Regions from separate parts of the Erwinia magellanica genome, predicted to be linked through region 2. Evidence: predicted binding sites of a transcription regulator. Region 2 holds the regulator's gene; the other holds the start of a gene.
The links. Region 2 encodes ArgR, which controls arginine synthesis, uptake and breakdown. Its sites were predicted from a motif close to ANTGAATAAAAATACANT; they were not measured.

Region 1 (9,140 bases), on a different contig from region 2:
CAATAATGTCCCCCGTTCGTAAGAGTCCCCTTAACTAAGAGGTAGTTTATGTTTGCAAGTCAGGAAGGTAAGTCTGTCCCACAGGTCACTTTTCACACGCGTCAGGGCGACAACTGGGTCGACGTAACAACTGATGAGCTGTTTAAAGACAAAACTGTGATTCTTTTTTCATTGCCAGGTGCCTTTACGCCAACCTGCTCATCCAGCCATTTGCCGCGTTATAACGAGCTGGCTGACGTATTTAAAAAGCATGGCGTGGACAGCATCCTTTGCGTTTCCGTCAATGACACCTTTGTGATGAACGCCTGGAAAGCCGATCAGCACGCGGCCAACATTACTTTTATTCCGGACGGTAACGGCGAATTTACCCGCGGTATGGAGATGCTGGTTGAGAAAGCGGATCTGGGCTTTGGTCCCCGTTCATGGCGTTACTCCATGCTGGTACGCAACGGCGTGGTGGAAAAAATGTTTGTAGAACCCAACAAGCCGGGCGACCCGTTTGAAGTCTCTGATGCCGACACCATGCTGCGCTATCTGGCGCCGGAATTTAAGGTGCAGGAATCCGTTTCGCTGTTCACCAAGCCAGGCTGTTCTTTCTGTGCCAAAGCTAAACAGATGTTGCAGGATCGCGGTATTCAGTATGAAGAGATTGTGCTGGGCCAGGATGCCACTACCGTCAGCCTGAGAGCGGTGACCGGTCGTGCAACCGTGCCGCAGGTGTTTATTGGCGGTCGTCATATTGGCGGTAGCGATGATCTTGAGAAGTTTTTTGTAGCGTAAGAATAAGCTGGACGGGTGAGGCCACACTGACCCGCCCTCTTATGTGCCTAAAACGTATAATAAAGTCGAAATATTTTTTGGCGGGCCATTGTGCCCGCCTTTTTTTTGATCAGGCCAGACGGTTTTTCGCGTCTGTAATCGCCAGAGAGACCTGGTGAGGGGAAACGCCGCCTTTGGCATTACGCTTATCCAGGCAGGATTGCAGCGACAGAAACGGATAAACATCGTCGTTAATCACGCTGCTGAAGGCCTGTAGCTCTTCCAGCTTCAGCGCTTCCAGCGCCACGCCTTTTTGCAGAGCGGCAACCACCACTTCACCCACAATATGGTGAGCTTCGCGGAACGGCACGCCTTTCCCGACCAGGTAATCCGCCAGCTCGGTGGCATTGGCATAACCCTGCTCAGCCGCTTCCTGGCAACGAGGACGCTTCACCTGAATACCTTCCAGCACCAGCGCCGCCATGTGCAGACAGTCTGACCAGGTATCCAGCGCGTCAAACAGCCCTTCTTTGTCTTCCTGCATATCTTTGTTATAAGCCAGCGGCAGCCCTTTCAGCGTCATCATCATGCCGGTCAGCGCGCCCTGCACACGTCCACATTTGCCACGGATCAGCTCCAGCGCATCGGGATTTTTCTTCTGCGGCATCAGGGAGGAGCCGGAGGTCACCTTGTCAGAGAGTTCGACAAAGCCAGATTCGCCGGTATTGAAGAAGATCAGATCTTCTGCGAAACGGGAGAGGTGAACCATGCCGATAGAAGCATCGGAAAGCAGTTCCAGCACGTGGTCGCGATCAGATACGGTATCCAGGCTGTTGCGGGTGGCAGAAGCGAAGCCTAACCAGCCTGCCAGCTGCTCACGGTCGATTTCATAGGCGGTACCGGCCAGGGCGCCACAGCCTAACGGGCTGACGTCCAGACGTTTGAGGGTATCCTGCAAGCGGCTTTCGTCGCGGGCCAGCATCTCCACATACGCCAGGCACCAGTGCGCAAAGGTCACCGGCTGGGCACGTTGCAGGTGCGTATAACCCGGCATCACGGCATCCTGATTGGCTTCAGCCGTCGCCACCAGCGCCTGTTGCAGCTGACGAGAGGCGATCAGCAGTTCACTGACCTGCGCTTTGCACCACAGCTTCAGATCGGTCGCCACCTGGTCATTACGGCTGCGGCCGGTATGAAGCTTTTTGCCAAGTGCGCCAACTTTCTCAATCAGGCGTCCCTCAACATAACTGTGAATATCTTCCGCATCGCTTGCAAGGATCTGCTGCGGGTTAGCCCGCACCTCTTCCAGCAAGATGTTCAGCGCGCTTTCCAGCTGCTGCTGCTCTTCGGCTGTCAGAACATTGACCGTCACCAGCGCTTTGGACCAGGCAACGGAGCCGACAATATCCTGCTCTGCCAGACGATAGTCGAAGCGCAGTGAGTCATTAAACTGTTTGAAACGTTGATCTGCTGCCTGAGTAAACCGTCCACCCCAAAGTGCCATGTCAGTGCTCCATTAATTCGTTTGGTGAGAAATAGAATGCGGAGCGCCTGGGGAGCGTTCGTCTCTCCCCGGCGCTGAGTGCCTTAACGGCAGATTACTTCTTTTCGTTCAGCGCACGAATGCGTGAAGAGAGCGAGAACAGACGGATGAAGCCGCCAGCATGACGGTGATCGTACACTTCATCTTCGCCGAAGGTAGCAAACTCTTCGGAATAGAGGCTGTTAGCTGATTTCTTCTGGATCGCCGTCACCTGGCCTTTATACAGCTGCAACACCACTTCACCGTTTACCTCTGCTGCCAGAGATTCAGCCGCAGCCTGGATCGATTTGCGCAGCGGCGCGAACCAGCGACCGTCGTAAACCACATAGGACATCTCATGGCCCAGCTGCTCGCGCCATTTGAAGCTGTCGCGATCCAGCACCAGCTGCTCTACTGCACGCAGCGCGTTAACCATAATGGTGCCGCCCGGCGTTTCGTAGCAACCACGGGATTTGATGCCCACCAGACGGTTTTCCACGATATCGATACGGCCCACACCGTGCTTCGCACCTATCACGTTCAGCGCTTCCAGGCACTGGTACGGGCTGAGTGCTTTGCCGTTGACGGCAACCACACGGCCTTTCTCTACGGAAACGGTAACTTGCTCAGGCTGATCCGGCGCTTCCAGCGGATCCACGGTCCAGACCCAGCAATCTTTATTCGGGGCATTCCACGGGCTTTCCAGCACGCCGCCTTCGGTGGAGATGTGCCAGGCGTTTTCGTCACGGCTGTAAATCTTTTCCAGCGATGCGGTGGTCGGAATATTGCGCTCTTTCAGGTAGTCCAGCAGCGCTTCACGGGAACGCAGATCCCATTCACGCCATGGCGCTACAACTTTCAGCTGAGGAGCCAGCGCGGTGTAGGTGGTCTCGAAACGAACCTGGTCATTACCTTTACCAGTCGCACCGTGGCACAGGGCGTCTGCCCCGACTTTCAGCGCCAGCTCTACCTGCGCTTTGGCGATAATTGGACGCGCCATGGAGGTACCCAGCAGATAAGTGCCTTCATACAGCGCACCGGTTTGCAGAACGGGGTAGACGTAATCGCTGATGAACTCTTCGCGCAAATCGACCACGTGACATTCAGAGGCACCGGACTGCAACGCTTTCTGCTCAACGCCTTCCAGATCGCCGCGCTCCTGACCAATGTCCGCCACAAAGGCCACCACTTCGCAGCCACCGTAGTTCTCTTTCAGCCACGGAATGATTGCGGAAGTATCCAGACCACCGGAGTAAGCCAGTACGATTTTCTTGATGCTTTTGTCTTGCATTGTCTTTTCCTTGAATACTTTGTTAAGCGAGGATCCGGGTGCCAATCGACACGCCGTTAAACAGGGTGGGCAGCTGCTCAGCATGGCGCCAGCTGGCGATGTCCACCGGACGGCCCAGCGTACGGGCCGCGTCCAGGGCAGCATGCACTTTCACAATCATACCGTCAGTGATAACGCCTTCAGCAATCAGCTTTTCGGCGTAAGCGGCGGTCATCTCTTCTATGCGCTGGCCTTTGCCATCCAGAATTCCGCTGACATCGGAGAGCAGGATCAGATCTGCCCCCAGCGTGGCGGCCAGCGCGGTCGCTGCCTGGTCGGCATTGACGTTCATTAACTTGCCATCCTGAGTGATGCCGATGGAGCTGATTACCGGCAGGAAGCCCGCCGTCAGCAGCGTGTTAATCAGCACTGGCGAACCCGGCGTGGCCTGCCCGACGTGACCCAGCTCTTCATCGAAAGCTTCAACATTGACGCTGCCGCCATCACCCAGGCAGAGGCCGACCGCCTCAATGCCCTGTTTTTTTGCCCAGGCAAGCAGCGTTTTATTGGCAGTGCCTGCCAGCGCACCCGTGATGATATCGATCTGATCGGCTGGGGTGACGCGCAGGCCATTTTTCTTCTTCACCGGCAGCGACAGCTTGCTCATCAGCTCGTCAACCAGACAGCCACCGCCATGCACGATCAGCAACTGACGCTGGTGTGTGGCGCGGTAAGCCGCCAGCGCATCGAACAGGCGCGCCAGGGCTTCTTCGCTATCCAGCAGTACACCGCCGAGTTTGATAATTAAAGGATTAGTCATAATCGTATCCGCTGATTAAATAAGTGACTGAGTTTCCGGGAAGCCGAAGCGAATATTCAGGCACTGTACCGCCTGAGATGACGCCCCTTTCAGCAGGTTATCCTCTGCTGAAACCACAATCAGGTGTTCACCCTGTACGGCAAAGCCGATATCACAGAACGGCAGCCCGACCACGCCTTTGATTGACGGCACACCTTTGTCATACAGACGGATCAGCGGCTTATCGTGATATGCATTATGGAAGGCCTCAGCCACATCTTCGCGCGTGACGTCTGCCTTCAGCCGACAGGTGGTGGTCGCCAGGATGCCGCGCGGGAAGTTGCCCAGATGCGGGGTGAAAATAACCGGCACGCCAAGATGCGCAGCAATTTCTGGCTGATGGCGGTGGGTGAAGATGCCGTAAGGCTGTAGGCTGACTTCACAGAAGCTGGTCCCCATGGCCGCTTTGCGTCCGGCACCGCTGACGCCGCTGGTGGCATTGATCACCGGCCATTGCGCATTATTCAGTAAATCCGCTTCGATCAGCGGCTTCAGCGCCAGTTGCGCTGCTGTTGGATAGCAGCCCGGTACGGCGATCAGCTGGGCTTCTTTAATTTCGTCATGCTGCCATTCAGCCAGGCCATAGACCGCTTTTTCCAGCCATGCCTGATGCTGGTGCGGGAAGCCGTAATAGTCAGTGAAGAAGCTTTCGCTGTTCACGCGGAAAGCGGCGGAGAGATCGAATACCACGCAACCCGCGGCGAGAAACTCTGGCGCAAGGTCATGGCTCACTTCGTGCGCGGTCGCCAGGAAAACAACGTCCACTTTGTCCGCATACTCTGCCGCGCTGCTGAGCGGCATCAGTGGCATATCGAGGATGCCTTTCAGCTGCGGATGGAGATCGGAAAGCAATTTTCCTGCATCCGGGCTTTGCGCTGAAACCGCCAAAGCGGTTATGTTCACCTGTGGATGACGATTCAGGTAAGTCGCAAGCTCTACACCAGCATAGCCACTGGCACCAACAATCAGCGTGTTCAACATCAGACTGACTACCTTATTCGGTTCGGTCTCAAAATTTCGGGATGCAGCGGTTTACGCTGGGTTCCCACGCGAGCGGCGCTGGACTCTGGAACGTTGCCATCCGTACGCCATTAATGTATTTTTATTCACTATTACTGCATGAATATTGATACTATCCTAACGCAAGGACTGTCAACAGTGAAGACAAAATTACCGCCTTTTATCGAGCTCTACCGTGAGTTGATTGCCACGCCGTCGATCAGCGCAACCGACATCGCCATCGATCAGAGTAATGAAACTTTAATCAATTTGCTGGCTGGCTGGTTTCGTGACCTTGGCTTCAGTGTTGAGGTTCAGTCCGTTCCCGGCACGCGTCATAAATTCAATATGCTGGCGAAAACAGGCAGCGGCGCAGGCGGTCTGCTGTTAGCAGGCCATACCGATACCGTGCCTTTTGATGATGGCCGCTGGACGCGCGATCCCTTTACGCTGACGGAGCACGATAACAAGCTGTATGGACTGGGTACGGCGGATATGAAAGGCTTCTTCGCCTTTATTTTAGATACCTTGCGCGACGTTGATGTGACAAAGCTGGAGAAACCGCTCTATATCCTCGCCACCGCCGATGAAGAAACCACCATGGCGGGAGCGAAATATTTCTCTGAGAACACCACTATTCGTCCCGACTGCGCCATTATCGGTGAGCCAACGTCGCTGAAGCCGGTGCGCGCCCATAAAGGTCATCTCTCTCAGGCTATCCGTATTCAGGGGCAGTCTGGCCACTCCAGCGATCCGGCACGGGGCGTGAACGCCATTGAACTGATGCATGAATCGATCACGCATTTGCTGGGCCTGCGTAAAACGCTGAAAGAGCGCTACCATCACGACGGCTTCGCTATCCCCTATCCCACCATGAACTTTGGTTACATCAACGGCGGCGATGCGCCAAACCGCATCTGCGCCTGCTGCGATATGTATATGGATATCCGCCCGTTACCCGGTTTGTCACTGAACGAGCTGGAAGGATTGCTGAATGAGGCGCTGGCTCCCGTCAGCGAGCGTTGGCCAGGACGCGTGACCGTCAGCGAACTGCATCCGCCCATTCCGGGATACGAATGTCCGCGTAATCATCAGCTGGTGCAGGTGGTGGAAAAATTACTGGGAACAGAGACGGAAATCGTCAATTACTGTACCGAAGCGCCTTTCATTAACGAGTTGTGTCCGACGCTGGTGCTGGGGCCGGGTTCGATCAATCAGGCGCACCAGCCCGATGAATATATCGATACCGCCTTTATTAAACCAACGCGTGAACTGATCGCCCAGGTGGTACAGCATTTCTGCCATCATTAAATAAGATTCGGGGCATTTCACTACAGAATCAGCGTCTTGCCCCAGAATTGTTCCGACTTTCATGATAAGAATAACTTATCTCGCTTCGCCGTAATTAAATTTCATAAATTCCCGTGATTTAGCCGCAGAAGCCGTCAGATTTAAGTCATTTGACGAACGGTTACGAACGTGGCTAGATAAAAGCTAACGTTATGCCGGCAACGGTGAAATAAAGTGACATAACAGAAGGGTGTCAGGGATCATATGAACGAACAATATTCCGCAATGCGAAGTAATGTCAGTATGCTCGGCAAACTGCTCGGGGATACGATAAAGGATGCGCTTGGAGAGAACATCCTTGAGCGGGTGGAAACCATCCGCAAACTCTCTAAGTCATCCCGTGCGGGAAATGACGCTCATCGTAAGGAATTGCTGTCAACGCTGCAAAACCTGTCGAATGATGAGTTGCTACCTGTGGCACGTGCCTTCAGCCAGTTTCTGAATCTTACCAACGTTGCCGAGCAGTACCATACTATCTCCCCTAAAGGTGAGGGAGCCCATCACCCCGAGATGCTCAGCAAGGTCTTTGACCGGCTGAAACAGCAGCCAAACCTGACCGAAGCGCAGATCCGTGAAGCGATTGAGTCACTGTCACTGGAGCTGGTGCTGACGGCTCACCCCACTGAAATTACCCGCCGGACGCTGATCCACAAGCTGGTGGAAGTGAACAGCTGCCTGAAGCAGCTCGATCACAACGATCTTTCTGATTATGACCGATCGCTGATTATGCGCCGTCTCCGCCAGCTGGTTGCCCAGGCCTGGCATACCGATGAAATCCGTAAATATCGCCCTTCCCCAATCGATGAAGCCAAGTGGGGTTTTGCCGTGGTGGAGAACAGCCTGTGGGAGGGCGTGCCTGGCTTCCTGCGTGAGCTGAATGAGCAGGTGGAAGCCTCCTTCGGCGTGAAGCTGCCGGTAGACTTTGTGCCGGTGCAGTTTACCTCCTGGATGGGCGGCGACCGCGATGGAAACCCGAATGTTACCGCCGATATCACCCGCCATGTGCTGCAACTCAGCCGCTGGAAGGCAACGGACCTGTTCCTGCGTGACATCGCCGTGCTGGTTTCTGAGCTTTCAATGTCGGAATGTACGCCAGAGGTTCGTGAGCTGTGCGGCAATCCGGAAGCATTAGAGCCTTACCGTGAGATCATGAAAAACCTGCGCGGTCAGCTGATGAGCACCCAGGCTTACCTGGAGCGTCGTCTGAAAGGGGAGCGTCTGCCGCGTCCGGCCGACCTGCTGATCTCCAATGACCAGCTGTGGGACCCGCTCTACACCTGTTATCAGTCGTTACAGGCTTGTGGCATGGGCATTATCGCCAACGGGCAGCTGCTGGATACGCTGCGCCGCGTGAAATGCTTTGGCGTGCCGCTGGTGCGTATTGATATCCGTCAGGAAAGCACCCGCCATACTGAAGCCATCGCTGAAATCACCCGCTTCCTCGGGTTAGGCGATTACGAAAGCTGGTCAGAAGCGGACAAACAGGCATTCCTGCTCCGCGAGCTGAACTCAAAGCGCCCGCTGTTGCCACGTCAGTGGGAGCCGAGCGCCGAAACGCGTGAAGTGCTGGAAACCTGCCGCGTCGCCGCTGAAGTACCGAAAGGCTCGATTGCCGCCTACGTTATTTCTATGGCGAAAGTCCCCTCCGACGTGCTGGCTGTCCATCTGCTGCTAAAAGAAGCCGGCATTCCGTTCACCATGCCGGTTGCGCCGCTGTTTGAAACGCTGGATGACCTGAACAATGCCAATGATGTGATGAGCCAGCTGCTGAATATTGACTGGTATCGCGGCATCATTCAGGGCAAGCAGATGGTGATGATTGGCTATTCCGACTCGGCAAAAGATGCGGGCGTAATGGCGGCAAGCTGGGCGCAGTATCAGGCTCAGGACGCATTAATCAAAACCTGCGAGAAAGCGGGTATCGCGCTGACGCTGTTCCACGGACGCGGCGGCTCTATTGGCCGTGGCGGCGCACCTGCCCATGCGGCACTGCTCTCTCAACCGCCGGGCAGCCTGAAGGGCGGACTGCGCGTTACCGAACAGGGTGAGATGATCCGCTTCAAATACGGCCTGCCGGAAGTCACCATCAGCAGCCTGTCGCTCTATACCGGCGCTATTCTGGAAGCAAACCTGCTTCCGCCGCCGGAGCCAGAAGCAGAATGGTGCGGCATCATGGATCAGCTCTCTGCGGACTCCTGCGCGATGTACCGTGGCTACGTGCGGGAAAACAAGGATTTCGTGCCCTACTTCCGCTCGGCAACGCCTGAGCAGGAGCTGGGCAAACTGCCCCTCGGCTCTCGTCCGGCAAAACGCCGCGCAAGTGGCGGCGTGGAATCGCTGCGAGCCATTCCGTGGATCTTCGCCTGGACGCAAAACCGCCT
Region 2 (9,140 bases):
GCGGTGATGACCGCCTGTATCGTTGCGGGCGGCACGGCTTTTGCCGCCGGAGGCGATCCCTTTTCTGGCGCTCTGCGTCACCGTGGCATGTTACGCATTATCGGCACTTTTCTGGGCTGTATTGCGGCACTGACCATCATGATAGCTACCATTCGCGCGCCCGCTCTGATGCTGCTGCTTTGCTGTCTCTGGGCGGGATTCTGCGTCTGGCTCTCTTCACTGATCAGAGTTGAAAACTCCTATGCGCTGGGGCTGGCGGGCTATACCGCGCTGATAATCGTGGTCAGCGTGGATGCAAACGGCTCTGTTCTTCTGGCTCCGCAGTTTGCGGTAGAGCGTTGTAGCGAGATCATTATCGGCATCGTTTGTGCCATTCTGGCCGATATGCTGTTTTCTCCCCGTTCCATTAAAAACGATATCGATCGTGAAATTGATGCGCTGCTGGTCGATCAGTACAAGCTGATGCAGCTCTGCATCGCCCACGGTGACCGGGAAGAGGTGGATAAACTCTGGACAGGGCTGGTGCGCCGCACCTCCGCGCTGAACGGCATGCGCAGCAACCTGATGATGGAGTCCAGCCGCTGGCAGAAGATTGACGAGCGGATGCGGGCCTTGAATACCCTCTCGCTTACGCTGATCACGCAGGCCGCAGAAACCTATCTTATTCAGAACTCCCGCAAGGAGTATGTTCCGCCACAGTTCCACATCTTTTTTGAAAAGCCGGTTGAGAACATTGGTGATATCCACAAACGCATGAAAATCATGCGTAGGGTCATTACCCGCAGCGGCAGCAAAAACACGCCGGTGACCATCCGTAACTGGGTAGTGGCCGCCACGCGTTACCTGCTGTTGCTGAAAGGGATCCATACCAACAGCAGCATCAGCCGTATTGAACAGGAAGTGCTGAACGATGAACCTGTGGTTAAAATGCGTTCTGCCGAAACCCGGCACGCGTTGATTAACGGCATTCGTACCTTTGTGGCGACATCGGTGGGATCGCTCTTCTGGCTATGGAGCGGCTGGACTTCAGGAAGCGGAGCAATGGTGATGCTGGCAGTTATTACCGCGCTGGCTATGCGCATGCCTAATCCGCTAATGATGGCGAAAGACTTCCTCTATGGCATGGTGGTGGCTATCCCGCTAGGCTCGCTCTATTACATGGTGATCATGCCCGCTACTCAGCAAAGTATGCTGTTACTGTGCATCGCCCTTGGCGTGATGGCTTTCATCGGTGGGATACTGATCCAGCGGCGACAAATTGGTACGTTGGGTGCGTTGGTGGGGACAATCAATATCATCACGCTTGATAACCCAATGACCTTTAATGTCAGTGCATTTCTGGATAATGCGCTTGGTCAGGCGATTGGCTGTTTCCTTGCGCTGCTGGTGATCCTGCTGATCCGCGACACCTCTAAAGCGCGCACGGGGCGCATTCTGCTTAACCGCTTTATGTATGCCGCCGTCTCTGCCATGACCACCAATCAGGCCCGCCGTCGTGAAAACCATCTTCCCGCGCTCTATCAACAGCTCTTTATGCTGCTGAATATGTTCCCCGGTGACATCGATAAATTCCGTATAGCCCTGACGTTGATCATCGGACATCAACGCCTGCGGGATGCGGATATCCCGGTGAACAGCGACTTGTCGGCTTACCACAAACAGCTGCGACATACCGCCGATCGCGTGATTGCCTCCGGAACCGACTCTAAACGCCAGCACTATTTTGAACGGTTGCTGGCTGAACTGGAGGTCTACCAGGAAAAATTGCGCCATTACGAGGCGCCGCTAAGCGTGACCGAGCCGGTGCAAAGGCTGGCCTTCATGCTGAAAAAATATCAAAACACCCTGATTAAAATTTGATTCAACGCTGATACCCTCTGGTATCAGCGCTTTCCCACTCCGCACTCTCCCGCCTCAACATCTGCCAACTATACTTATTTTTATTATGTTGGTTATTCAATGAGGAGAAGACCATGAGCACCTCCACGCTACAGGACAATGCGCTATTCCAGACCGGTTACTTTGTGGGTGGTCAGTGGCTGCGCGGCACTGCAACCTTCGATGTAGTTAATCCGGCAACCGGCGAGGTTATCGCTCAGGTGGCACGAGCAGGGAAAGCGGAAACGGAACAGGCTATTAATGCAGCGGAGAAAGCCTTCCCTGCCTGGCGCGCAAAAACGGCGAAAGAGCGCAGCGAGATCCTTTATCGCTGGTATCAGCTGATGATTGAAAATAAAACCTGGCTGGGCAAGCTGATGACCGCTGAGCAGGGCAAGCCGGTTAAAGAGGCTGAAGGCGAGGTTGAGTATGCAGCCAGCTTTATTCAGTGGTTTGCTGAACAGGCTAAACGCGCAAATGGTGAAATTATTCCGCCGGCAAAAGCAGGCTCACGCATTCTGGCAACGCGTGAACCTGTAGGCGTGGTGGCGGCCATCACGCCCTGGAATTTCCCGATGGCAATGCTGACCCGTAAGCTGGGGCCAGCGCTGGCCGCAGGCTGTACCGGCATTATTAAACCCGCCAATAACACGCCGCTCTCCGCCTTTGCGCTGCTGGCGCTGGCGCAGAAAGCGGGGGTGCCGGATGGCGTCCTGAACGCTGTCGCGGGGGACACGCACGCTATCAGCGATGCCATTATGGCCAGCAAAGTGGTAAGAAAAATCTCTTTCACCGGCTCTACCGCCGTTGGCAAACTGTTGATGCGTAACGCCGCAGAAACAATGAAAAAAGTGTCGATGGAACTGGGAGGCAATGCACCCTATATCGTTTTTGAGGACGCGGATATCGATGCGGCCGTTAAGGGCGCTATTGCCAATAAATTCCGTAACGCCGGGCAGGTATGCGTCAGCGTAAACCGGTTCTTTATCCACAACAGCGTTTACGACCGCTTTGTCAGCCAGCTGGCCGAGGAGGTAAGCAAGCTCAAAGTGGGTAATGGTATGGAAGAGGGCGTCATTGTCGGGCCGCTGATTGAAGCTTCCGCAGTGGAAAAAGTGGAAGAGCACGTCAAGGATGCTGTAGCCCATGGCGGCAGGATCGTGACCGGCGGGGCACGGCATACGCTGGGCGGTAATTTCTGGCAGCCGACGGTCATTGCTGAAGCCAATGAGACTATGAAGCTCTCACGGGAAGAAACCTTTGGCCCTGTAGCCGCCTGTTTCCGTTTTGATGATGAAGAGGAGGCGATCCGTCGCGCCAATGAGACGGAATTTGGTCTGGCAGCCTATTTCTATACTCAGGATCTACAACGCGTGTTTCGTGTTTCAGCAGCGCTGGAAAGCGGCATGATTGGCATTAACGAATGTGCCGTCTCCACGGAGCTGGCGCCTTTCGGGGGCGTCAAAGAGTCCGGGCTGGGACGTGAAGGTTCGGTTTCAGGCATGGAAGAGTATCTGGAAGTCAAAGCCCTGCATATAGGGGGACTGTAACTCAACGGGCGGGTAACACCGCCCAGATGTGTGCCTCGCGGAGCGGCTAACATGAGAACAGAGTCATTTGATTTTGATGAAATTGTCGATCAGGCGCATTTTTTTCGCCAGTTCAGCCATCGTTTGGCGCTTACCGATTTGACCGTAACGGATTTAGAGGGTTTACGTGAGGTCATGAAGGCAGGCGTGCTCTCTTTTCCGCTGGAGATAATCTTTATCCATCTGGGAAAAGGTCAGAAACCACGCTATGGGGCGTTGATCCAGTTATTTGAAGAAGCTGAAGAGGAGCTGGAGGGGCAGCTCCGCTTCAGCATTCGTTAAAGGCAGTGGCAGGGTAAAAAAGGCCCCGGCAAGCGGGGCCAAAGGGTCGTCATACTGACGAGGAATATCCTGGAGGGGGTTAAAGCGGTGTCGCTTACAGGCATGCTTCGACGACATGCCCGCAAAACCGCTCTTATTTATACAGCTCAGCCGTGGCGTGGTAGTTGCCGTTATTATAGGCCTCAATCACACGGTAATGGCTGGCGCCCTGCTGTTCGGCTTTCTGAGAGAGCGCCTCACGGATAACGGTTGGCGCTCCGTCAATCCCGCTTACGCTTACGGTGCCCATGGATTGCAGATTTTGCTCAGCAGCCTGTTGGTCAGTCACGAGGTTAGCGGCGCTGGCACCGAAAGAGAGGACAGAGGCCAGACTGAGTACAGCGATAGCGAATTTAGTTTTCATTTTTCATGCTCCACAAAGTGTTGAGCGGTAACCGAAAGGGCTGCAAAGCGATTATTATTCTTGGGGTTACCGTATTGTCAGGTTAAAACGGGTCGATCGGGTTCGTTTATTTGTACAGCTCAGCAGTCGCATGGTAATTACCGTTGTTATAAGCCTCTATAACATGGTAAGCGCTGGCGCCCTGGGCATCCGCTTTATCGCTCAGCTTCTGCTTGATGTCCATGGGGGCACCTGCGACGCCGCTGACGGAAATGGTACCTACAGATTGCAGATTTTGCGCCTGATCCGCGTTGACAGATTCAGCTGCAAAAGCACCAAACGACAGGGTGGAAAGCAGGCTTAATGTGGCAATAGTGGTTTTAATGTTCATGGTTTATTCCTCGTAGTCCGTTTTTATCTTTCTGTTTAATGTGATTCTCATCACGAAAAGAAGTATAGATCTAATCACCCGAAAAATTAATAGCATGCTAATAATCTTTTGTTGTGATCCTTTACCCCATTTTCGTCTTTTAATAACTACTGGTTATAAAAGCTGCTGATAATTTCGCCTTTTCTTGTTAAATACATGTAAAAACATAGATATAGGGCAATTTAGCCTTTTGTGCGCTACTTTTTGGTTGATCACACTGTGAGACGAGAGTATCCAGTTTTTATGGCTGCATCTGCGCGGCAGAGGCAGTTCATCATGCTGGAGAAAGCGGGGACAGTTGTCAGCAAAAAGCCAGCAGGTGCTGGCTTTCATGCGAGGATAAAAAGGGGAAGGGTCAGCCAGTAGGTCTGGCTACTGCTTAGAGCTCCTGTTCGAACAGGATCAGGATGGTGTCAATCAGCTTCCTGACCGTAAAGTTTCGCGCAGGGGTAATAAAAATGGTGTCATCTCCGGCGATGGTGCCAAGAATACCTTCAGCTTTACCCAAAGAGTCAAGCATGCGCGCGATGAGCTGAGCCGCCCCCGGACTGGTGTGAATAACTATTAGCGCATCGTTATAGTCGATATCCAGCACAAGATTTTTAAGTGGGCTGGTGGTTGTCGGCACGCCCAGTTCAGCAGGCAGACAATAAACCATCTCCATTTTGGCGTTACGCGTACGCACCGCGCCAAATTTGGTCAGCATACGTGACACTTTAGACTGGTTGATATTGTCAAAACCCTCTTCCTGTAGCGCGGCCACAATTTCGCCCTGAGAGCTGAATTTCTCTTCTTTTAACAAAGCCTTAAAGGCTTTAATCAGATCTTCTTGTTTTGATGGATTACGCATAGGTGTCCGCTAAAATTCGCTGTATATAAGGAAAAGCCCAGAGGCAATAATACATTATTATGCAATTATATGAATTTTTATGCAATGCATAAGCGGGTTAATTGACCGGAGTGCCAGGCGGAGCGGCAGTTTACCAAATATTACGGATGAAAAAAATGCGTTATTCACTGCCAGGCTTGATCGAAAAGTAAACGAATTGTTATTAAAATGATGTTGTTCTGATTAGCGCTAAGGGTGTAATGTAACGCCGAAACATGTTGTCTGCAGACGGCTACGAATAGCGTTTCCCGTAATGCGGTCAATCTCACTCGCTTCAGCGTTTTCAGGCATAACGCCCGAAACCACAGGAAAGCTTTTCACGTTTGACCTTACGGGTCGTCTGTTCTTAACCCGATGGATTCACGGCACATTTCGTACACTTATAAGGAGTTCAGGATGAAAGTTGCAGTTCTCGGCGCAGCCGGCGGTATTGGCCAGGCTCTCGCACTTCTGCTTAAAACCCAGCTTCCGGCGGGTTCAGACCTTTCTCTGTATGACATTGCTCCCGTTACGCCTGGCGTTGCGGTTGACTTAAGCCATATCCCTACAGCTGTTACAATCAAAGGATTCAGCGGCGAAGACGCCAGACCCGCCCTTCAGGGTGCCGATGTGGTACTGATCTCCGCTGGCGTTGCCCGTAAACCGGGTATGGATCGCTCCGACTTGTTCAACGTCAATGCTGGCATTGTGCGTAATCTGATCGAACAAGTCGCCAGCACCTGTCCTGAAGCCTTGATTGGCGTGATCACCAATCCGGTCAACACCACGGTGGCGATTGCCGCCGAAGTGCTGAAAAAAGCCGGCGTTTACGATAAGAACAAGCTGTTTGGTGTCACGACGCTGGACATCATCCGCTCTAACACTTTTGTGGCTGAGCTGAAAGGCAAAAATCCTGCTGAGCTGGATGTCCCTGTTGTCGGCGGGCACTCCGGTGTGACCATCCTTCCGCTGCTCTCTCAGATCCCTGGCGTCAGCTTTACCGAACAGGAAGTCGCTGACCTGACCAAACGCATTCAAAACGCGGGAACGGAAGTAGTGGAAGCGAAAGCTGGCGGGGGATCTGCCACTTTATCGATGGGGCAGGCGGCCGCGAAGTTTGGTCTTTCACTGGTGCGGGCGCTGAACGGTGAGAGCAACGTGGTTGAGTGTGCTTACGTGGAAGGGGATGGCGAACATGCCCGCTTCTTCTCACAGCCGCTGCTGCTGGGTAAAAATGGGGTGGCCGAACGCAAGCCAATCGGTACGCTGAGCGCATTCGAGCAGCAGGCGCTGTCCGGCATGCTTGATACGCTGAAAAAAGATATTACCCTGGGCGAAGAGTTCGTCAAATAAGTGAGCAGAGGGCCAGCCAGCCTGGCCCTCTGTTATTGCACCGCGCTTTCCTGCTAAGTCCCCGGATATTCAAGAACCGTTACAGGCAGCGTCATTTTCCGATCGTTGCGGATAATATCCATATTAATTACCGTACCAGGCCGGATTTCAGCGACCTGATCCATGGTTTCCAGTGCGGAAATTGCCGGTTTATGGTTCACGCTGGTAATCACGTCATTGACCTGCAAGCCCGCTTTAGCGGCTGGCCCACCCTGCGCTACGTTGGTCACTACAATCCCCTGAATATGATCAAGGCCGTTGTTCTGCCCATGCATCTGCGGCACTTCGCGACCACTGATACCTATGAAGCCGCGAATAACGCGTCCATCACGGATCAGTTTATCCATAATTTTTGCCGCCAGCGCAGTAGGGATGGCAAAGCCTATGCCCTCCGGCGTTTCGCCATCGTTGCTTTTATCAAACGACAGGGTATTGATCCCCATCAGTTCCCCCAGCGAGTTGATCAGTGCGCCGCCGGAGTTGCCTTTGTTGATAGAGGCATCGGTTTGCAGGAAGTTCTGGTAGCGCGAAGGGCTTAAGCCCACGCGGCCTGTCGCACTGATTATCCCCTGGGTGACAGTCTGCCCAATGTTGTAGGGGTTGCCGATAGCCATCACCAGATCGCCAATGTGGGCAGTGCGTTTAGGGTTGATAGGGATAACGGGCAGAGCAGAGGCGGTTATTTTCAGCACAGCCAGATCGGTCAGGCTGTCTGACCCCACCAGCATCGCTTCAAAAATACGGCCATCCTGTAACGCAACGATGATCTGATCGGCATCGTTGATCACATGTTTATTGGTGAGAATATATCCCCGGCCATCCATGATCACACCGGAGCCAAGAGTACGGATCTCCAGATTATCCGCAGAGGCATTGGCACTGCGGTTATAGACATTCACCACTGCTGGCGCAGCTCTTCTCACGGCGGAGTTATAGCTGACAGGCGTCTCATCGGCGCTTTCATTCTTATGAGAGAAAAAGTCACTGCCGATCCTCAGCGCTGGCAGGGCAGCCAGCAAGAGACCCGCCACCAGCAGGCCAATAAGCACTGAACGCAAAAGTTTAGGAAACATGGCTTTACAGGGTGAGTGAATCAACTTGGGGAGGATAACATGAGTTAAGCGGACACGCAGGTGTCCGCTTCATGATTTAACGTAAAAGCAGGTAGATGTTCTCATCGCCGCGGATCACATTCAGCGCCAGCAGAGGCGGTTTAGCCTCCAGCAATTTACGCAGTGCTGCCAGATTATCCACTTTCGTCCGGTTAAGACCGACAATGACATCGCCTTTCTGTAAGCCGAACTGCTCGGCCGGAGTGGATTTTTCGACAGCGTCGATAACCACACCTTTGGTGCCGTCCTTCGCAGCGCCGTCACTTAACGTCGCGCCCTGTAGGGCTGGTGTCATCTGCTCGGCGCTGATGGCACTCTGGCTACTGGTATCAAGCTTAACGGTCACCGTCATCGGTTTGCCATCGCGTAGCAGGCCAACCTTCACATCTTTACCTGGCGCGGTGGTTCCGATTTTTACGCGTAGCGCAGCAAAACTCTCCACAGCCTTGTCATCCAGCGTGGTAATGATATCGCCAGATTTAATGCCTGCTTTCGCTGCGGCAGAGCCTGGCAACACTTCGTTGACGAAGGCGCCGCGCTGCACGTCTACGTTGAAAGCTTTCGCCATCTCACCGGTCATCTCGGTGCCCTTGATGCCCAGCTGGCCGCGTTTGACCTCGCCAAATTCAATCAGCTGCTGCGCCAGGTTCATCGCCATATTGCTGGGGATGGCAAACCCAATGCCGATATTGCCGCCAGCAGAGGAGAGGATGGCGGTATTCAGGCCAATCAGCTCACCATTAAGGTTCACCAGCGCACCGCCGGAATTTCCCCGATTAATGGCTGCATCGGTCTGAATAAAGTTTTCCAGTCCTTCCAGATTCAACCCGCTGCGCCCTAATGCAGAAACAATCCCGGAAGTTGCCGTCTGGCCTAATCCAAACGGGTTGCCGATGGCAACGGCAAAATCGCCCACTTTCAGCTGATCAGAATCTGCAATTTTAATTTGCGTCAGCCCTTTTGCGCCGCTGACCTGCACCAGCGCAATATCGGTCTGCTCATCGTGGCCGATCAGTTTGGCATCAAATTCACGTCCGTCGCTTAGCTGTATGCTGATTTTATCTGCGCCATTCACCACATGATTGTTGGTCAGCACGTAGCCTTTTTCAGCATTGATCACCACGCCAGAGGCCAGCCCTTCAAACGGCTGAGGCTGAGCATCACCCTGGACGTTGCCCTGGCCGAAGAAGCGTTTTAACGGCTCCGG

Region 1: a site for ArgR is predicted at 5,504-5,521, ahead of argC (N-acetyl-gamma-glutamyl-phosphate reductase). Genes of this name have one in related genera too.

Annotation. Positions count from the first base shown of each region.
Region 1 is NZ_JBCHVC010000007.1:7,970-17,109, forward strand. It holds gene AAH450_RS19430 (redoxin family protein) at 49-780, shown strand; gene argH (argininosuccinate lyase) at 890-2,263, opposite strand; gene AAH450_RS19440 (argininosuccinate synthase) at 2,358-3,572, opposite strand; gene argB (acetylglutamate kinase) at 3,595-4,371, opposite strand; gene argC (N-acetyl-gamma-glutamyl-phosphate reductase) at 4,387-5,391, opposite strand; gene argE (acetylornithine deacetylase) at 5,569-6,720, shown strand; gene ppc (phosphoenolpyruvate carboxylase) at 6,964-9,140, shown strand, end outside.
Region 2 is NZ_JBCHVC010000006.1:130,699-139,838, reverse strand. It holds gene aaeB (p-hydroxybenzoic acid efflux pump subunit AaeB) at 1-1,860, shown strand, start outside; gene AAH450_RS19245 (NAD-dependent succinate-semialdehyde dehydrogenase) at 1,974-3,428, shown strand; gene AAH450_RS19240 (barstar family protein) at 3,480-3,749, shown strand; gene yhcN (peroxide/acid stress response protein YhcN) at 3,883-4,152, opposite strand; gene yhcN (peroxide/acid stress response protein YhcN) at 4,259-4,522, opposite strand; gene argR (transcriptional regulator ArgR) at 4,941-5,411, opposite strand; gene mdh (malate dehydrogenase) at 5,847-6,782, shown strand; gene degS (outer membrane-stress sensor serine endopeptidase DegS) at 6,836-7,894, opposite strand; gene degQ (serine endoprotease DegQ) at 7,971-9,140, opposite strand, start outside.